2 regions of the Microbulbifer sp. MCCC 1A16149 genome follow, and region 2 is predicted to be linked to the other one. Evidence: riboswitches for the same ligand, from Rfam matches in the RefSeq annotation. Region 2 holds a riboswitch; the other holds the start of a gene.
What was found. A riboswitch is a leader RNA that binds a small molecule or an ion and turns the genes downstream of it on or off. The one in region 2 is predicted to bind thiamine pyrophosphate.
Positions count from the first base shown of each region.

Region 1 (10,171 bases), 1.7 Mb from region 2:
AAAGGTGACTTCAGCCTCGATACCGGTACTGTGGCCTCCGGCTGCGTTTGCCAGGTAATCGTCGAAGGAAAAATCCTCCGGATTAAAGATCGACTGCTTGGCCTGGACATCGCTGCGGTCCTGATAGAAGGCGGCGACCTGGGCCTGCAGGCGGTTTTCCAGCCAGTCGCCTTTTATCCCCAGCTCGTAGTTCAGCATGCTTTCGGTATCGAACAGGAAAGTATCGCTGCCGATATCCGGATTGCCGGCAGAGGCGGAGATGATGCGTCCGTTAACGCCACCCGCCTTGTATCCGCGGGAGAGGGTGCCGTAGACCATGGTGGTGTCGCTGGCGCTGAAGCGCAGGGTGATATTGCCTCCCCACAGGTCTTCGCGGGTGTCACTGGTGACCGCGAGGGAGTCCGCGTAATCCGCACTGCGCTGTTCCAGACGCAGGCCGGTAATCAGTTCAAAGCGTGCGCCAATTGCGCTATTCAGCTGTCCGTAAATCGCCGCGTTGTCGGTGTCGAACTGGCTGGCGAAGCTGGCATTGCGCTCCAGGGCTTCTTCTTCGCTACGCAGGTAAACCCCGGCCACCCAGCCGGTACTGCCGCCAAACAGCAGGCTCTCATCGGTGGAAACCAGGCGCACGTCCGCGCTCAGGTTGTCGCGGTCGCGCAGGTAGTTATCTGTGGAGCTGTATTCCCAGGGGTGGAAGCCGACGTGGGTCCAGTCCTCGTCGTAGCCGTATTCGGTGTCGGAGCGGGCGGCGCTCAGTACAGATTTCAGAGTGAACAGATTACTGCCGCTCCACTGGCTGCTGATCGCGCCCGCGAGCGTTTCCTGGCGGTCCCAGCCGGGCTGGTCGGACAGGGTATTGCGGGAGTTATCCAGGGTGAAAGCGTCGTAACCGTTATCCGCATCCAGATAGAAAACGGTGAAGTCCAGCTGCAGGTCATCGCTGGCCTGATAGCGCAGTTTGCCGCGGCCCACGGTCTCATCGATATTGTTGGTGTCCTTGCGGCCCAGATAACGGTTGTGCACATAGCCGTCGGACTGCTGATTCTGCACGGCAAAGCGGTAGCTTAGCTGCTCGGACAGCGGGCCACTGATTACCGCGGACAGTGTGTGGGCGCCATACTGGGCGGCCTCTGCAGACACTTTGGCAAACGGGGTTGCGCTGGGTGCATTGCTGGTCATGTTGACCAGGCCCGCCAGCGCGTTGGCGCCGTATACCGTTCCCTGCGGGCCGCGCAGGATTTCTACCTGTTGCATATCCAGGGTGCTGGCGGCGAGGCCCAGGCCGGTGAAGTCGATACCGTCGACGATCAGGCCCACGGAGGGGTTCACCGGGTCAATAAACTGGCTGCGTTCGCCGATTCCGCGGATCTGTACGAAACGTCCGCGAGACGCGCCACTGGAGAAGTTCACGTTGGGTGCCAGGTTCAGCAGCTGCTCAAGGTTGGTGGCGCCGTGGGTTTCGATGGCGGCGGCCCCCAGAACACTCACACTGGTGGGGGTGTCGAGTTGGCTGGCCTCGCGCAGCTGGCTGGTGACGACCACCTCCTCGATGGCAGGTTCTGCCGATGCGGCAACGCTGGCAAGTGCGGCGGCAAGGCCGACAGCCTGGGCGAGGGGCTTGGTACGCGGGGTAAAGTAGCTGTTGGAATTCATGGCTCTCTCGTTCGAATCGGTGAGAGACCCGGAGTTCGACGAGAAAAGAGGGGAGTGCGGGATACCGCACCGGGGACCTATTCCTACGCCGGTATTAGCCGGATCAGGTTCAAGGGTTTGCGGGCCGGATCGGTCTGATCCGGCGGCATCTCAGGCGCTTGCCACCCCTTAGGTTTTGCGGGCGCGATGTTAACAGAAAGCGGGAGGATTGGTATCGGTAGGCGCGGATAAATAGGGAGGGAAACGGGAACCGGCAGCGCTGCTGCCGGTTCCCGGATAGGGGCAGGTGCCTGTTGGTTCCTCAGGGATTGCCGGCGCTCTCCATCAGGTGGCTGTAAAACTCTGCTGCCTTGAGCATGTTATCGACACTGATGCGCTCGTTGGTGCCGTGAAAGCCTTTGACGTCGTCGCGGGTCACGACCATGGGATTGAAGCGGTAGTTGTCTTCCGCCACCGCCTCATAGCGACTGCTGTCGGTTCCGCCCACGGTCAGGCCAGGGGCCGTAATGACGTGGTCATAAGTGCTGTGGGTGGCATGTTGGACCCTGTGATAACCCGCATTCTCGGTACTGGATACCCGCGAGGGGCTGTTGCTATTGCGTACCTGCACGGTGACCCGGGGATCATCGATGGTGGTGTTCAGGTATTCCACGACTGTCTGCTCGCTATCCCGCGGATGCAGGCGGAAGTTGATCGTGGCGACCGCTTCGATGGGTAACACGTTGTCTTTTACGCTGGCGCGCAGCATGGTGGGCGCTACGGTGGTGTGCAGCATGGCCGCGGTGCTGGGATTTGAACTGAGAGCGCGTTCGATCAGGCCACCGAAGAGCCAGCGGTTGGCAAACAGCATGCGCTTTTCGAATGACATATGCGGGGCAATGGCATCGAACATTTCTGCACTCAGCCCTTCCAGACCGCCCGCAATGGGCGCGGCCTGCAATTTCATCAGGGCGCCAGCCAGGGTGTCTACCGCGGTTTCCCGCGGCGGCATGGAGGAGTGCCCGCCGTCGCCCCTGGCGACCAGGTCCAGGGTGAGGTAACCCTTTTCCGCCACATTGATACTGGCCACATCCTGCTCGACCCCAGGCACGAACCCACGCAGCACGAAGGAGCCCTCGTCCAGGGTCCAGGCCAGTTGCACGCCGTCATTTTTCAGGGTTTCTACCACTGCGGCAGTGCCGCTGGAACCGCCGATTTCTTCATCGCTGGTGATGGCGATATACAGCGTGCGGCGCGGCTGGAAGCCCTCGGCCAGCATTTGCGTAGCGGCCTCCATCAGGGCGATGGCGGCGCTCTTGTCGTCCAGTGCTCCCCGACCCCAGATATGTGTATCGTCGATAGCGCCGCTGTAGGGCGGCTGTTGCCATTCGTCTTCGGTGCCGGGGATCACCGGGACCACATCGTAGTGGGCGGAAAACATGACTGGCTGCAGGGCGGGTTCGCTGCCGCGCCATGTAAATAGCAGTGTGTAGGGTTGTTCCGGATTTATCCCCAGTGGCTGTACGTCGAGTTGCGCGTGTACCTGTGGGTAAGTGGCCGCGAGCCAGTCGAGAAACTGCTCAAACTGTGCCCGGGTTGCGGCGTTGTGCAGCTCGGAGGAAATGGTCTGGAACTGAATCGCCCGCGACAGGTTGCCGGCAATCTGCTGCGCGTCGAACTGCGGATTGAAAGCGCGAGGCGATTGCGACTCACTGGCGGGAGTGTGGGAAATTGGTTCGGCGCTGTAGAGCGCGGTGCGTACCAGTACAACGGCCACGATTGCGAGGAGGCTGGCGCCGAGCCCCATCAGAAGTTTCTTCATGGGAACATCTCAGGTTGGTTCTTCGTATTTTTATCGGTCTGCCGCAGGCAGTGCCTGCAGCAGACCCGTGTCCCGACGGGGTCGGGACAGAGGTGCGATCAGAAACGGTAGCCGACTTCGAGCCCGTAGGTGCGGGGCATGCCCTCGAAGTGCGCCAGGGTACCGAAGAAATCGCGGGTAGTGCTTGTCAGGTACGCTTCGTCCAGCAGGTTGCGCGCCCACAGGGAAGCACTCCAGTTCTCGCTGTCGCTGATCACGCCGATACGTGCATTCACCAGTTCAATATCGTCGACCCAGCCATACTGGACCACGTCACCGGTCAGCAAGGTCCGGTACTGCTCGTTGTCCGCGGTGTTGTAGTAGTCGTCGCGGAACGAGTAGTCGATCCGCGCCATGACTTCTACGCCCATGGACATGATCGGGTAGCGGTACTGGGCACCCAGGTTGATGGAGTAATCGGATGCTCCCGGCAGTTTGTTACCGGAGACATCGGCACCGCCGGCTCCGCCGCCGGGGTAATCTGCAAACTTCGCATCCAGCAGGCCCAGGGCCGCGTTCAACTGCAGGTAATCGCTGGCTCTATAGGTGAATTCTGCTTCGAGGCCACGGGTCTCCACTTCCGCCGCATTGCGGATGGAAATGGAAGTGCGCCCTTCGCCGAGATCTATGAACTGGTTCACCTGGTAGTCGGTGAAATTGGACTGGAAGGCCGCCAGGTTGAAACTCAGGCTGCGATCCAGCGCGGTGCCCTTCAGGCCAATCTCATAGCTGTCGACGGTTTCCTTGTCGAAGTCGATACCCGCTTCCAGGTCGCTCTGGCCGATAAAGTCGAGGTTGAAACCACCGCTTTTAAAACCACCGGCGTACTTGGCGTAGCCGTGAACATCGGGGGTGAACGCGTAGTTCAGCACCACATTAGGTGAAAAATGACTGTCTGTGCGGCTGTCGTTCACACTGCCGGTGCCCATGGCGAAGGCGCCGGAGCCGGAACCGTCGATGCTCCAGTCCACCTCTTTTTCTTCTTCCGAGTAGCGGAAGCCGAAGCCCAGCTTCCACTGGCTGCTGAGCTGGTAGCTACCGTTCATGAAGACAGCAAAGCTGTTGGTGTCGACGGTGCCATCGGTGGTAACCGGTACCTCCGGATTGGTGCCGAACAACATGGCGGCGGTTGGTGAGCTGACAATCTGACGCAGGCTGTCGCCCTCCTGCTGGTACAGGTACAGGCCGGCTACATATTGCAGGTCTTCGGTTTCCGGCGAGATCAGCTGGAACTCCTGGGTAACCTGTTTGTAGCTGTCCGCATAGCGCAGCTCGGCGAGATCCAGCGCTGAGTAGTCCACATCGTTGCGGTAGAAAATTTCCGTATCCCGCACTGCGGAGATGGACTTGATCGCAAACCCGGAGGACAGATCCCAGTTCATGGTCAGCGCGCTGCCGCGGATTTCCCGGGACTCCAGCGGGTCGTGGTTCATGGCCACGGTATCGTCCTCCGGCGCCACGGTATCCGGGGTCATGCCAAAGGTGTCGGTGACCGGCTCGCCGACATAAGTCAGGCGTTCGCCCTCGGTGCCATCGATTGCCAGGTTGGCGGTGAAGCTGCCGCCGGCATCGTAGACCAGCTGTGCGCGATAGGCGTCACCGTCCTGTTCATTGAGCTTGTTGCCGGTAACGGTGTTGGTCTGGGTGCCATCGCTTTGTTGGCTGCTCACAGAGATTTTGCCGAACAAGGCGTCGGACAGGGGGGCGCTTACTGAAGCGGATATCTGGCGTGCGTTGAAGTTGCCGTATTCCACATTGAGGCTGCCCTCCAGCGTGTCCCCGGGCTGGCGGGAAACCAGGTTGATCGCCCCCGCCACGGTATTTTTGCCGAACAGTGTGCCCTGGGGGCCGCGCAGTACCTCGATGCGCTCGAGGTCCAGCAGTTCCTGGTTCAGCGCGGGCGATTGCCCCAGGTAAACGCCGTCGAGATAGACCCCGACCCGGGTATCAAAACCAATGTTGCGGCTGTTGGCGCCGACCCCGCGGATACTGACGGTCGAGTCGAAGTCTTTGCCGGAGCTGATGGACAGGTTGGGCACGAACTCGGCGACTTCTCGCAGCTGGCGTACACCGGTCTCCTCAATGCTCTCGGCGCTGAAGTTGGTAATGGCAATCGGTACTTCTGTAAGGCGTTCGGTCCGCTTCTGGGCGGTGACCGTCACCTCCTCCAATTCTGCAGCCATGGCCCAGGGGGCGATTGCGGCGGTCACTGCCGCGGCCAATGCGTGGGGTAAAAATCGGGGGGCTGTCATAGTCTCTCCTGGCTTGAATTTTTATTGGTATACAGCGGCTGGCGGCGCGCTTTGGTGGTGCCGAAATTTTCAGCCATTGCGTTATAGCCGGGGGAGAGCGGGATTGCTTCCGGGTTTGGAAAACCGCACAAAGAAATCCGGGTTCGCAGTGCTAATTTGCAAATCCGGAATTAAAAAGTGTTTAAAAACAAGGGGTTGTGTAGTTTCTGGAGGCGTCTCAGGAGGTGGTGTCGACAGTTGTGTCGGTGTGTTCCCGCCGCTGGCGAAACTGTTTTGGCGTAGCCTGCAGGCGCTTTTTAAAGTGCGCGAAGAAGGTGGAGTTTGAATTGAAGCCCGCCTGCAGGCCGATGTCGGTCACCGACAGATGGGCATACTGCGGATCGCTCAACAGACGTGCTGCTTCCTCTACCCGACGCTGATTGATGAAGTCGTAGAAGGATTGCCCGGCGAAGCCATTGATGCTTTCCGAAAGGTGGTGCACCGGTATGTCCAGGGTTCGGGCCAGCTCAGCGATCTTGAGTCCCGGCTTAAGGTAGGGCCTGTCCTTCTGCATCAGCTGTTGCAGCTGTTGCCAGATGGCGGCGGCTGCGGATTCCGTCAGGCTGCTGGTCTGGTATTTCTCAGCGTTTTCGGATGCCGATTTCAGGTCTTCACGCTCTGCGTGCGATGCCTGCGCGGCAGGCGGCCTTGGCTCGCGGCGTACCCGGAGCGTGCCTGCTTCCAGCTGGATGTACCGCTGTTGAAGGCCGAAGTAACCCAGCATCAGACTCAGCACCAACGGGGAGAGGCTCTGCAAAATGCCGGTGGTGAGCTGGAATCGCTCGCGGGTAAACTGATGGGTAAAACTGTGGATCTCGATACCGACGGCCAGCAGGGCTGCCGCGACGTAACAACACAGCAGCACCTTCAGCCAGCGCAGATGCACGTGATCAATCTCCGAATACTGCGCCTTGATGCGCCTCAGGTGCGGGCGCAATACCCACAACGCGGCGCCGCAGTAGCCAATCAGCGACAGGTAGGTGAACGCGCGGTGCATAAAGCGCGCCTGATACACCACATCGCATGCGGACGTGCGCAGGCAGGGGAAAGAGAGTAGCCCGTTGTCCGACAGTGGTTGCTGCAGCCACCAGGTCAGCGCCATCAGTGGTGCGGGCAGCAGGTGCAACAGGTGTTGTCGCCGCCAGGTGAAATCCGGTTGGGCCAGCAGCTGGGTAAAAAAGTAGAGCAGGGGGCCGGGTAATAACTGCAGCGAGAATATGTAGTAGTAGGACGCGGGCTGAGTTGGCTGTTCCATCATCGGCAGCTGCGCCGCGGCGATGGTGCAGCTGACCACCAGCAGTTGTGCCAGGCAGTGATTGGCCCGGCGGTTGCCCCACGGAACCATCCACAGCAACAGAATCAGCGGCAAGCAGATACAGATGCTGGCAAAAATAAGCAGGCTGATAGGTTGAAACGTGATGACCATTGAATACGCCCGTTGTGACCGGGCGATGTTAATGCAAACGCCGCCAGACCTGAACCTTGTCGAAATATTCTGGCAAATGGCGGGCGTGGTCAAAATGTGCTCAGCATTCAGTTGTTGCCGCGAGATCGCTACTATTCATTGGTTGACCAAACCCGCATTCCGGTCACCGTCCAATTTTTGTCCAAAAAGGAGCTGATGTGCGCGCTTACTCATTACTGGACCTTTCTCCCATCACCGATACCGGCAGTGCCCGCCAGGCGCTGCAGAACTCCCTCGACCTGGCACAGCATGCAGAGGCCCAGGGATACCGGCGTTTCTGGATGGCGGAACACCACAATATGGCCGGAGTCGCCAGTGCCGCTACCGCGGTGGCGCTGGGGTATATTGCCGCGGGTACGGAAAAAATCCGCGTGGCCGCCGGTGGGGTGATGTTGCCCAATCACGCACCGCTGGTGATTGCCGAGCAGTTCGGCACCCTGGCCGCGCTCTATCCCGATCGTGTGGATCTTGGGCTGGGACGTGCGCCGGGCACCGATGGCGCGACCATGACGGCGCTGCGGCGGGATCCCCTGCATGCGGCGGACCAGTTTCCGCAGGATGTGCGCGAGCTGCTGCACTACTTTGCCCCGGAAAAGCCCGGGCAGCGGGTGCGTGCGGTGCCCGGAGTAGGGCTGCAGGTGCCGGTCTGGCTGCTGGGCTCCAGCCTGTACAGCGCCCAGCTGGCGGCGGCCATGGGACTGCCGTTTGCCTTCGCCTCGCACTTCGCTCCGGCCATGCTGGATCAGGCGCTGCATCTGTACCGCGAGCAGTTCCAGCCTTCCGAATTTCTTGAGGCGCCCTATGTGGCCGCTGCGATCAATGTGTTTGCCGCGGACAGTGATGACGAAGCGCGTCGGCTGATGACATCCATCGAGCAGCAATTCGTCGCCCTGCGCCGGGGAACACCGGGCCCGCTGAAGCCGCCGGTAGCGGACCCGGCCACCATCGCCGCGCCCAGTGAGCGCGCACAGGTGGCGCAGGCACTGGCGGAAAGCGCCGTGGGCACGGGTGAAACCATCGCGCCCTGGATCGATCGCTTTCTCGAGCGCACCCGGGTGGATGAGCTGATTGTTACCGGCGCCATCTACGATCATCGCGCGCGGCTGCGCTCGTTTGAGCTGGCGGCTGAAGTGTTGCGGGAACGTGTGAATGCCTGACGAGGGTATGGCGTCGCAGAGCCGCTGGCTCCTGTTCCTGGCGCATTTCCTGTTTGTGCTGGCGGCGTGGACGGTATTTATCAAATACCTGTTTCCCATTGCCTTTGCCCTTGGCAGTGGCGAGCCGTGGAACAGCCACGTCTACTGGGATCTGTGGCCCCTGGCCCACCTGTGGCTGGGCTGGGCGCTGGTGACACAGGCGTCTTATGCCCGGCCGTTGGCCATCGCCATGTCGGTGATCGAGGTTGTCATCATCGTCAGCAAATTCGCGCTGTTTCTGTCGGATCCCGAGTGGACCATCTGGCGCAGCAACTGGTTCGTCAACAAAGTGTTTGTGCTGGGCTGTTTTATCCTGGTGTTCGCCACTGCAATGACGCGACCGGAAGCTTTTCGCTCACGCCGATAGCCTGTTTCCCGAAACCCAATGAGAGGGAGAAAACCATGGAAGGTCAGTACCTGCGCAGACAATTTCTCAAAATGCTCTCCGCGGGCCTCGCCGGTGTGTGGGGCCTGCCTGGCCGTGTTCATGCACAGGAGGCAATGGCCGCAGCGACGGTGGTCACAAAGGCCATCCCGAGCAGTGGAGAAGCGCTGCCGGTCATCGGAATGGGCACCTGGCGTACCTTTAATGTGGGCGACGACCCGCAGTTGCTCGCCGCGCGTACACAAGTGCTCGAGGCGTTCTTTGCCCACGGCGGTGGCCTGATTGATTCCTCCCCCATGTACGGTTCCGCCGCGGATACCATCGGCCATGCCCTGAAGCAATTGGGCAAACCGGAATCCCTGTTTTCCGCGGAAAAAGTCTGGAGCCCTGCTGGTGGTACCACCCGAGAACAGATTGCGAGCCTCGCGCGGCGCTGGGGTGTGGATAAGTTCGACCTGGTGCAGGTGCACAACCTCGACAACTGGCGCGAACATCTGGCGGTACTGCGGGATATGAAGGCTGCCGGTGACCTTCGCTATGTGGGGATCACTACCTCTCACGGCAGGCGCCACCCCGAGTTCGAACAGATACTGGCTAGCGAAGATATAGATTTCTGCCAGCTCACCTACAACATCACCCATCGCGAAGCGGAGCGGCGGTTGTTGCCGCTAGCACGGGAAAAAGGTATTGCGGTGATTGCCAACCGGCCCTATGACGGCGGCAGCCTGATCAAGGGCTTGAAGCGCAGGGACGCGGTACCGGAATGGGCGCAGCAGGAGTTCGCCTGCAGTACCTGGGCGGAGTTCCTGCTGAAGTTTATCGTCAGTCACCCGGCGATCAACTGCGCCATTCCCGCCACGTCCCGGGTACCGCACATGAATGAGAATATGCGCGCCGGCAAAGGCCCTCTGCCCGATGCCGCCGCGCGGCAGCGCATGGTCCGCTTTATTGAATCCCTGTGAATAACGCGCAATGAAAATGAACGGTGAAACTCTTTATCAGCGAAGAGCTGCCAGCGAAAACTGGCTGAAAAAACAAGATGGGTGACTGGGCCAGTTATCAGCTGCAGGATTTTATTCCCTTCAGTGCCGAGGTGTACTTTCGCCTGCTTGCCAGAATGGGCGAGGACTTCTGGCCATTGCGGTGGGCTACCCTGGCACTGGGCGCTCTTGCACTCGCAGTGGCGATCCGCGGGCGCGCCCGTTTAGCCCTGTTGCTGCTTGTGCCCCCCTGGGTGTTTGTCGCCGTGGCCTTTTTTGCCCAGCGCTACGTCACCCTCAACTGGGCGGGGGATTACCTCTGTTGGGCCTGGCTGTTGCAGGGGGCACTGCTGGCTGGCAT
Region 1 is NZ_CP185959.1:980,535-990,705, forward strand. Features, by position in the region: gene ACONT6_RS03975 (TonB-dependent receptor) at 1-1,653, opposite strand, end outside; TPP riboswitch at 1,717-1,832, opposite strand; gene ACONT6_RS03980 (M20 family peptidase) at 1,955-3,454, opposite strand; gene ACONT6_RS03985 (TonB-dependent receptor) at 3,553-5,745, opposite strand; gene ACONT6_RS03990 (helix-turn-helix domain-containing protein) at 5,963-7,210, opposite strand; gene ACONT6_RS03995 (LLM class flavin-dependent oxidoreductase) at 7,408-8,406, shown strand; gene ACONT6_RS04000 (hypothetical protein) at 8,399-8,812, shown strand; gene ACONT6_RS04005 (aldo/keto reductase) at 8,848-9,792, shown strand; gene ACONT6_RS04010 (DUF6064 family protein) at 9,870-10,171, shown strand, end outside.
Region 1: linked by a shared signal. The riboswitch ahead of ACONT6_RS03975 (TonB-dependent receptor) and the one ahead of thiC (phosphomethylpyrimidine synthase ThiC) in region 2 are both predicted to bind thiamine pyrophosphate.

Region 2 (10,171 bases):
CATCCGGGAAGCGTCGTGTCACCAGCTTTCCGCTTTCCGCACTCAGGCCCGCACTTAAAGGCGCCAGCAGTGGAAGCGCCTTTTCCAGGGTAAACAGAATTGGTTGTGACATCTGCAGTATTCCTGGTAAGTCCTTTCAAGCCCGGGCGGGGGTATCCACTGGAGCCACGTCAAACAGATCCCGGTTCTGGTGGAAGTACTCCCTTGCATAGGCCAGTTCCCCCGGCGTCTGAGCCAGGAGCGTGGCCAGTGATTGGCCCGCCTGGATGTTGTCACCCACTTTGACCTGCAGGCGCAGGCCGGCTTCCGGGGAAGAAGGGGCGCCGGCTACTTTGGCCAGGTGTGCCAGGCGGCGGTTGTCCATACTGCGCAAATGCCCGCCCCATTTGCTGCGCAGTTCAATGTGGTGGCTGGCGCTGGGAACTTCGTGAAGGCCGCCCTGGGCTTCGCAGATATTAAGGAACTGCTGTAAAGCCTTACCTGATTCGAGTATCTCGCGGGCATTCTGGTGCGCCTGCTCCGCGCTGATATTACTGGCCATGCACAAGAGTTGCGCGGAGAGGAACAGTGCCCGTTGGGTAAGATCGGCGGGGGCGTGTTCCTCATTGCGCAAAACGCTCAGTACATCTCGAGCCTCTTCCGCGGGGCCTATGCCCCAGCCTACTGCTTGAGTGCCATCGGTTTGCACACAGCGGACCTCCACGCCGAGTCCGCTCGCCACCGCCTGAAACAGCGATTTAAGCCTCTCCGCCTGCTTTTGGTCGCGCACTTTCGCGGTGGGGCCCACCGGCATATCAATCAGGATATGGGTGGAGCCCGCGGCCATTTTTTTTGAAAGTACCGAGGCCACCAGTTGTCCCTCACTGTCCAGGTCAAGGGCGCGTTCGATACGGATCAGCAGATCATCGGTGGGGCTCAACCCGACCTCCCCGCCAGCCGCCAGGCAGGCCCCGGTGCGGGTAATAACGTTGCGGATCTGTTCCAGGGGCAGATCGACATTCGTCAATACCTCCATGGTATCTGCGGTTCCTGCGGGGGAAGTGATCGCGCGGGAGGAGGTTTTGGGAATCACCAGACCGGCAGCGCTGGCGATAGCCACCACTATGGGCGTGGTGCGATTGCCGGGCAGGCCCCCGATACAGTGCTTGTCGAAGACACGCTTGTAGTCCGGCCAGTACAGACGGTTGCCGTTGTCGATCATGGCGGTCGTCAGCGCCGTGGTCTCTGTACTGTCAAGACGCCCTCCGGCACAGGCCGTTAGAAAGCTGGCGATTTCGATATCCGAATACAGGCGTTTGCCGATATCGCGGATGATGCTGGTCACCTCCAGTGAATTCAGACGGTGACCATAGATTTTCTTGCGCAGGGCACTGAGGGATGGCACGAGGGGAGAGTGGTGCACATGTACCACTACGTCGTCCTGCAGATCGAGGAATTCCCAGGCACTGTCAGAAAAACCAATATACCCCTGCGGCAGAATCTTCTCGGCCACGGTATTGAGCGTGGCAATAAGCGTCTGTTTACCGGCCTTTATTTGTAAGCGCGTATTGGCGGTATACCCTTCTGCGCGGCAAATGGCGCAGTCCTTGCGCATAAATACGATGGGCTCTTCGTGGGTATCAATGCCCATTCTGTAGGCTTTCAGCGGCAGTGCCCGGCCCATAGCGTGGTCCCTGATTTCCCTAATTCTGCCGTGTGGCAATAACGCCTGGTGGATGTAAATTATAGGTGGTAGATGAACCTCTCGGTGTGTGCTTCGGTGATGATTTCGCGCATGGCGGTACTGGTGTCGGGCTTCATGAAATCAGTGTAAAGTCCCCCTTCAGGAATCGGGTGGAGTCCCTAATTAACCAGTTTGGGGCCCGTGACTACTGGGTTTGCCCCTGTCCTGAGCGTAGACTGGGCATCGCTGAAAAACCGACCAGTAAAGGGGTCGCTGCGGCGTAAACCAACCAATTCATACAAGACGGGCGAGGTCGGCTTTGGCAGAGCTGGGAGAGTTGTTCAATCTGTTACCCGGCCAGAATTCCGGTCTGATGCTGGGCGCGCTGCTGCTGGTGTGCGTGGTCAGCGCGTTTATATCCGCGGTAACCGGGGGGGCAGGCGGTATCCTGATGTTTGCCGCCCTCAATGTGGCCATCCCCCTGCGTATGCTGGTACCTATTCACGGTGCCGTACAGCTGCTCAACAATCTGGCCCGTATCGTCTACGTGCGTGAGCATATCCGCTGGGACCAGTGTATTCCGTTCTTTGTGGGCTGCACTCTCGGCTCCGCCGCCATGACCCTGGGGCTCGCCAATCTCGACTGGCAGCAACTACCGCTGATTCTCCTCGCCGGCTTGATCTTTTACACCGTATTCAAGCCCAAGAAACTACCGGAAATACGCCTTAAAGCGCGTAATTTTTTCTGGGTGGGTATCGCCACCGGCACCCTCGGTATTATCGCCGGCGCGGTAGATCCACTACTGGCGGCTTTCTTTGTGCGCAAGGATATGAGCCCGAAGGAAATTGTTGCGAACAAGTCCGTTATGCAGGCCTGGTGTCATGCGCTCAAAGTGCCCGCCTTCATCTATCTGGGCTTTGCGTTTTCCGACCACCTGGGGCTGATTCTGCTGCTCACTGTCGCCGCAGTGATCGGTACGCGTATTGGCATTGCCCTGCTGAATCGAATCGACAGCGAACTGTTTTTCAATTTGATGCGCGCGGCACTCGTGATCGCCGGCGCCCGCATTATTTACCAGTTAATAGCACAATAAAAATCAGGTGCTCACACTACAGGTACACACAATGGCCGATTACCAGATCATCAATCCTTTCAATGGCGAGCAGATTGAGGCCTACGACTTCCATACTCGTGAGCAAGTGAAGGCTGCGATTGAACTTCTGAAACAGGGGCGCGGGACCCAGCAGGCGACTCCGGCATTTGAGCGTTCGAATATTCTGCTCAAGCTCGCCCGGTTGATTCAGGAGCGTAAGGAAGACCTGGCAGCGTTGATTACCGAAGAGACCGGCAAAACCATCAGCGATAGCCGTGTGGAAATTGACCGCGCTTACAACACTGCACTCGCCAGCGCCATGGAAGCGCGCAGTATCAACGGCGAAGCGCTGGACTCCGATGCCTATCCGCCCATGCGTGAGAAAATTGGCGTAGTGCTGTGGAAGCCCCTGGGCACCGTATTGTGTATTACCCCGTTCAACTTCCCTATCAATATCGCGGTGCACAAAATCGGCCCTGCTTTTGCCGCGGGAAATACCATCCTGTTCAAGCCCGGCCCACAGAACAAGCGCTCCGCAGAACTGCTGGTAGAACTCTGTTATGCCGCGGGCATGGACAAATCTGTCCTGCAAATGCTGATTCCGGATATCGATGCCACCAGCTACGCGGTATCCCACCCGGAAATCCACGCGATCAATTTCACCGGCGGCACTGCCGCGGCCAACGCCATTGCTGCCAATGCCGGCTACAAAAAAATGCTGTTTGAACTGGGTGGCAACGATCCCCTGATTGTCATGCCAGACGCCGACCTCGACGCCGCCGTCGGCGCCACTATCAACCAGCGTTTCGCCACCGCCGGCCAGCGCTGCACGGCGGCCAAACGCCTGTTTGTCCACAGTGAAGTGTTTGATGCCTTCGCGGATAAGCTGGTAGCCGCCACCGCGAAGCTCAAAGTCGGCAATCCGGCTGAAGACGAAACTTTCGTCGGCCCCCTGATCCACACCGCGGCGGCAGACGAAGTCGAGGGGCGTATCCAGGCGGCTGTAGATACTGGCGCCCGTGTCCTGTTCGGACACAAGCGCGAAGGCAATATCCTGTGGCCGACGATTCTCGACAATATTGCTGACGATGCCGAACTGGTCGCCGAAGAAACCTTTGGCCCTGTGGTGCCGTTGCGTAAATTTGACGACGAAGCAGAGCTGGTATCCCTGATCAACAGCTCCCCTTTCGGCCTGCAGGCGGGCGTATTTACCCAGAACCTCGCACTGGCCAAGCGTCTCTACAACCAGCTGGATGTGGGGCTACTTGCGGTCAACGATGGCCCCGGGTTCCGCGCTGAACACTTCCCGTTTGGCGGTGTAAAAGAGAGTGGTGTCGGTAGGGAAGGGGTAAGTTATGCGGTTCGTGAAATGAGCTACCAGAAAACGCTGGTTATCTAACTCGATTCGGAGCTGTACCTCAGATGAGAAGGCGCTGACGCCGGGGGCTGGTTCGCAAGACCTTCTAAAACAGGGATGTTTTAGAAGAGCCCCCAGCGATGGGTTCACGGCGTGTCTTGCGAACCAGCCCCCGGTGGCAGCGCCGCCACCAGAACTGAATATCTGTACTGCCCGATAAGACCCGCAGCACGCCACAATTCACAAATCCCCTCCCTCGTTCCTGTTCAAATCAAAATTCATCCCCTATACTCGGCCCCAACTTGTCGGAGTGCCTTCGGGCTGAGATCGCTGTTGCGAGATCCGTTGAACCTGATCGGGGTAACCCCCGCGTAGGAAACAAGATCTGAATTCGCTACATTTTGAGCGCCACTTTTATCACGCTGCGCTCAAAAACTGCTCACCTCTACCGCATCCCCGGCAATCCATTCACGGAACCATTTATGGAAAATGCGTCAGGAAACGACGCAAGGGGTCAGTATGTCTCAAGTCGCAGAACCGCAGAACAAAGCCAGCAAAAGCAGCCGCAGTGCCCAGCGCGACAGCGCCAAAGATTTTCTGGATAACCTCACCGCCCAGCAATTCCCCAACTCCCGCAAAGTTTATCTACAAGGTGAACATCCGGGCGTAAACGTGGGCGTGCGTGAAATCTGCCTCGGCCAGAGCCTTGTCGGTGGCGATGAAAACAACCCCGTATTTGAACCCAACGAACCGCTCCAGGTTTACGATACCGCTGGCCCATATTCTGATCCGGACTACAAACCCAACGTCCGCGATGGTCTGCCCAAACTGCGTCAACAGTGGATCGAAGCCCGCGGCGACAGTGAAATCCTTGAAACCCGTCAGGCCGCATACAGCCAGAAACGTATGGCGGATCAGGGACTCGACCATATCCGTTTCGACAACCTGCCCGCACCACGCAAAGCGAAAGCGGGCAAAAACGTCACCCAGATGCACTACGCCCGTCAGGGTATCATCACCCCGGAAATGGAATTTATCGCCATCCGCGAAAACATGGGTCGCGCCGCACTTGCCGAACAACTGAGCGATGCGGATTATAAAAAGGCCCGTGAAGGCATCTATATTCCGCCGCAAATCACTCCGGAATTCGTGCGCCGCGAAGTGGCCGAAGGCCGCGCGATTATTCCCGCGAATATCAACCACACAGAACTGGAGCCGATGATTATCGGCCGCAATTTCCTGTGTAAAGTGAACTCGAATATCGGCAACTCCGCGGTAACTTCCTCGATTGAAGAGGAAGTCGAAAAACTGGTGTGGTCTATCAAATGGGGCGGCGACACCGTCATGGATCTGTCCACCGGCCAGAATATCCACGAGACCCGCGAGTGGATTCTGCGCAACTCCCCGGTACCTATTGGCACCGTGCCGATTTACCAGGCACTGGAAAAAGTTGACGGCATTGCTGAAGACCTCAACTGGGAAGTCTTCCGCGATACCCTGATTGAACAGGCAGAGCAGGGTGTGGACTATTTCACCATCCACGCTGGCGTACTTCTGCGCTATGTACCGCTCACCGCCAATCGCGTCACCGGTATCGTCTCCCGCGGTGGCTCCATCATGGCCAAATGGTGCCTCGCACATCACAAGGAGAACTTCCTCTACACGCACTTCGAGGACATTTGTGAAATTCTCAAAGCCTACGATGTCAGCTTCTCCCTGGGCGACGGCCTGCGCCCCGGCTGTATCGCCGATGCCAACGACGAAGCCCAGTTTGGCGAACTGCACACCCTCGGTGAACTCACTGAAATCGCCTGGAAGCACGACGTACAGACCATGATCGAAGGCCCCGGCCACGTGCCCATGCACAAGATCAAGGAAAACATGGACGAGCAGCTGGAACACTGCCACGGCGCCCCGTTCTATACCCTCGGCCCGTTGACCACCGACATCGCTCCCGGCTACGACCACATCACCTCCGGCATCGGCGCCGCCATGATCGGCAGTATGGGCTGCGCCATGCTGTGTTACGTCACGCCCAAAGAACACCTCGGGCTGCCGAACAAGGAAGACGTCAAGGAAGGCCTCATGGCCTACAAAATTGCCGCCCACGCCGCCGACCTGGCCAAAGGGCACCCACGTGCCTACAAGCGCGATGACGCTCTGTCCAAAGCCCGCTTCGAATTCCGCTGGGAAGATCAGTTCAACCTCGGCCTCGATCCCGAACGCGCGCGCATGTATCACGATGAAACCCTGCCGAAAGAATCCGGCAAGGTCGCCCACTTCTGTTCCATGTGCGGGCCGAAATTCTGCTCGATGAAAATTACTCAGGATGTGCGTGACTATTCCCGAAAACTAGAGGCATCGAAGCAGGAAGCGGAGCAGGGCATGGAAGAAATGTCCATCAAGTTCAAAGAACTAGGCGCAGAGATTTATCACAAGGGGTAACCCCGAACCGATAGAAAACGCAGCGTCAAAAGCGAAGGCAGCGATGCGGGTAAGCCTTTGCCAGACCTTCTGCGAGAGGGACCTCGCAGAAGAGCCCCCATGGATGGGTTCACGGTGTGTCTGGCAAAGGCTTACCCGTAGCGCTGCCGCCCTAATTTAGCCGACAACGAACCCCGGAACTATGCTGTGGCACAAGCCGAACTAAACATCGCAATAGCAGGCGCCGGCCTGATGGGCCGCCTCCTAGCCTGGCGACTTTCCGAAAAAGGCCATCGGATTACATTGTTCGAATCCGGCAGCCTGGAAACTCCTGGGGGCGCTTGCCACGCTGCTGCCGGCATGATCTCCCCGCTTTCGGAACTGTTCAATTGCCCGCTGCCCATCTACGAGCTGGGCATGCAAAGCCTGCAACACTGGCCGCATTGGGTAAAACAACTGGAACACCAAACCGGAAGCCAAGTCGACTACCGCCAATCCGGCAGCATCCTCATCGCCCACCCTCAGGACCGCAACGAACTTCTGCAATTCCAGCAGGAACTGAGTGCGAAACTCGGGAGAGAAAACGGCGGGCAGCTGCAATGGCTGGATAACTCCGGCCTACGAAATCTGGAGCCAGAACTGGAACGCTTCGATCAGGGGCTGTTTCTCGCCAGCGAAGCCGACATAGACAACAGAGAACTGCTCCCCGCACTGTTGCAAGCGCTCAAGCAAGATCACGTTCAACTTCGTGAAAATACTCCCGCAGAGTGCTGCCCCGGAAAAATAGAGAGCGCCGGCGGCACAGAATCATTTGACCTGGTCATCGATACCCGCGGACTCGGCGCCCGCAACCAGGTCCAGGGACTGCGCGGCGTGCGCGGTGAAGTCATGGTCGTGGAAACACCGGAGGTGCAACTCCAGCGACCGGTACGACTGCTGCATCCAAGATACCAGCTCTATGTCGTGCCCAGAGCAAACAACCGCACCGTCATCGGCGCCACCGAAATCGAAAGCGATGACCTCTCGCCGATCTCCCTGCGTTCCACCATGGAGCTCTCCAGCGCCCTCTACTCGATCCATCCTGCGTTCGCCGAAGCGCGGGTTATCGAGACCCGCGTCAACTGTCGTCCTGCCACCATGGATAACTTGCCCGTAGTGGAAAGCGAGCCAGGCCTTATCCGCGTCAACGGACTGTTCCGCCACGGCTATTTGCTGGCGCCGGCACTGGTGCAAAAAGCGGAAAGCGAAATCGGAAAGCAGACTCAAACTTTAGCCACAGCACAGGTGACCTGATGCAATTACTGGTCAACGGTGAGACCGTCACCGCAAAGCAAGGCGATACTGTCGCCGCAATACTGGAACAACTGGGCTATAGCGGCGAGACCTTCGCCGTCGCCTGTAACGGCGACTTTGTGCCGCGAGGTACCTACGATGAAGCCCGACTCAAACCCGGCGACCGCCTCGATATCGTTGCCCCGGTTGTCGGAGGCTGAATGATGGAAAAACTGAAACTCTACGGTAAAGAATTCGACAGCCGTCTGCTGGTGGGCACTGCGCTATACCCGTCACCGGCGATCATGCGCGAAGCCGTGGCTGCCTCCGGTGCAGAAATTATTACCCTGTCCCTGCGGCGCCAGAGCCCGGAACAGCAGCAGGGAAAAATGCTCTGGGACTATATCCGGGCGTCCGGCTGTCAGTTGTTGCCCAATACCGCGGGCTGCAAAACTCCGAAGGAGGTCATCGCACTGGCGGAAATGAGCCGTGAAATCTTCGCAACCGACTGGCTGAAGTTGGAGGTGATCGGCGATGACTACAACCTGCAGCCGGACCCCTACGGTCTGGTGGAAGCCGCGCGGGAGCTGGTCAAGCGGGGCTTCAAGGTTTTGCCTTACTGCACCGACGATCTGGTGGTATGCCGCAAATTGCTGGATGTAGGCTGCGAGGTACTGATGCCCTGGGGATCGCCCATCGGCACCGGTCGCGGATTGATGAACAAGTACAACCTGCAGACCCTGCGCGAGCGATTGCCGGATACACCACTGATCATCGACGCGGGAATCGGTGCACCTTCCCAGGCGGCGGAGGCGATGGAAATGGGCTTTGATGCAGTGCTGTTGAACACCGCTATCGCCAAGGCGCAGAACCCGGTACTGATGGCCGAGGCCTTCAGGCTCGCCATCGAGTCCGGCCACGCGGCGCGCAAGGCGGGCCTGATGCTGAAACGCCAGACTGCAAGCCCCAGTACCCCCACGCTGGATATGCCCTTCTGGCAGCAGACTGTCAGCGATGGAGAAAAGGCATGAGCGCAGTCAAACCGGCGCGTCCGGTTGTGCGTAAACCGATTGTCTGGACGATTGCCGGCAGCGACTCCGGTGGCGGTGCCGGCATCCAGGCCGATCTTCTTACCATGCACGATCTCGGTGTCCATGGCTGTAGCGCGATTACCGCCAATACCGCGCAGAACACACTCGGAGTGCCCGCAATCAATGCCGTTTCCGATGAGGTTTTACAGTCGCAGCTCGATGCATTGTGTGAAGATCTGAAACCCGCGGCGATCAAAATTGGCCTGCTGGCCAATGCGGGGCAGGTCAAACTGGTGGCCAAGTTTCTGCGTGCACTGAAGGCGCGGGGTGTGCAAATACCGGTGGTCTATGATCCGGTAGCGGTGGCCACCAGCGGCGCCCGACTTACCGAAGACCGTACCGGCGCCGCGGTTTTGAACGAGCTTTTACCCCTGTGCGATCTGATAACCCCCAACACTGAGGAGCTGGCGTGGCTAACAGACGTCAGTGCGGGGACAGTACTGGGAAGCGCTGAGTCTATTGTGGCTGCTGCACGAAGAGTGCGCGGTGATTGCGAGAGTGCACTGCTGGTTACCGGTGGCCATTTTGAAATAGAACCGGGTACCACCGCTGACCTGCTTTGTCGCGGTTGCGACGACACTGTGACGGAAGACTGGTTAATCGGGCAGAAAATTGATACTCGCAACACCCACGGTACCGGTTGCACCCTGTCGTCAGCCATCGCAGCACTGCTTGCTCAGGGTTACCCGCTGCAGGACGCCTGTGTGGTGGCTAATGCCTACGTGCGACACGGACTGCGGCTGGGCACTAGCGAACACATTGGCGCTGGCCCCGGTCCGGTAGGGCACTGCGGGTGGCCGCAGGAATTGCAGGATTTCCCACAGGTGCTGGTAAAAGGGAGTGAGCGGGCTAAGCGCTACGGCTGCCACTCCCAACAGCTGGCGGAGCGACATGCGGCGGAGTTTGCCCAGCCCGACAGCAATCGGTTGGGAGTCTATCCGGTGGTGGACTCGGTTGAATGGATTGAGCGGCTGGCAAAAGCCGGTGTGCGCACGCTGCAGCTGCGCATCAAGAATCCCGGAGATGACCTCCGCCGACAGATCGAGCGAGCGGTTGCCATCGGCCGCGATTACAGCCTGCGTCTGTTTATCAATGATTACTGGCAACTGGCGATTGAGTGCGGTGCCTACGGTGTGCATCTCGGTCAGGAGGATCTACAGAGCGCGGACCTGAATGCGATTCAGGCCGCCGGGCTGAAACTGGGCATCAGCACCCACGGTTTCTTCGAGCTGCTGTACGCATACCAGTTTCGTCCCAGCTACCTCGCCATC
Region 2 is NZ_CP185959.1:2,681,007-2,691,177, reverse strand. Features, by position in the region: gene prs (ribose-phosphate diphosphokinase) at 1-112, opposite strand, end outside; gene ACONT6_RS11360 (thymidine phosphorylase family protein) at 137-1,663, opposite strand; gene ACONT6_RS11355 (sulfite exporter TauE/SafE family protein) at 1,983-2,756, shown strand; gene safD (sulfoacetaldehyde dehydrogenase SafD) at 2,788-4,155, shown strand; TPP riboswitch at 4,410-4,508, shown strand; gene thiC (phosphomethylpyrimidine synthase ThiC) at 4,633-6,558, shown strand; gene thiO (glycine oxidase ThiO) at 6,745-7,830, shown strand; gene thiS (sulfur carrier protein ThiS) at 7,830-8,030, shown strand; gene ACONT6_RS11330 (thiazole synthase) at 8,031-8,840, shown strand; gene thiE (thiamine phosphate synthase) at 8,837-10,171, shown strand, end outside.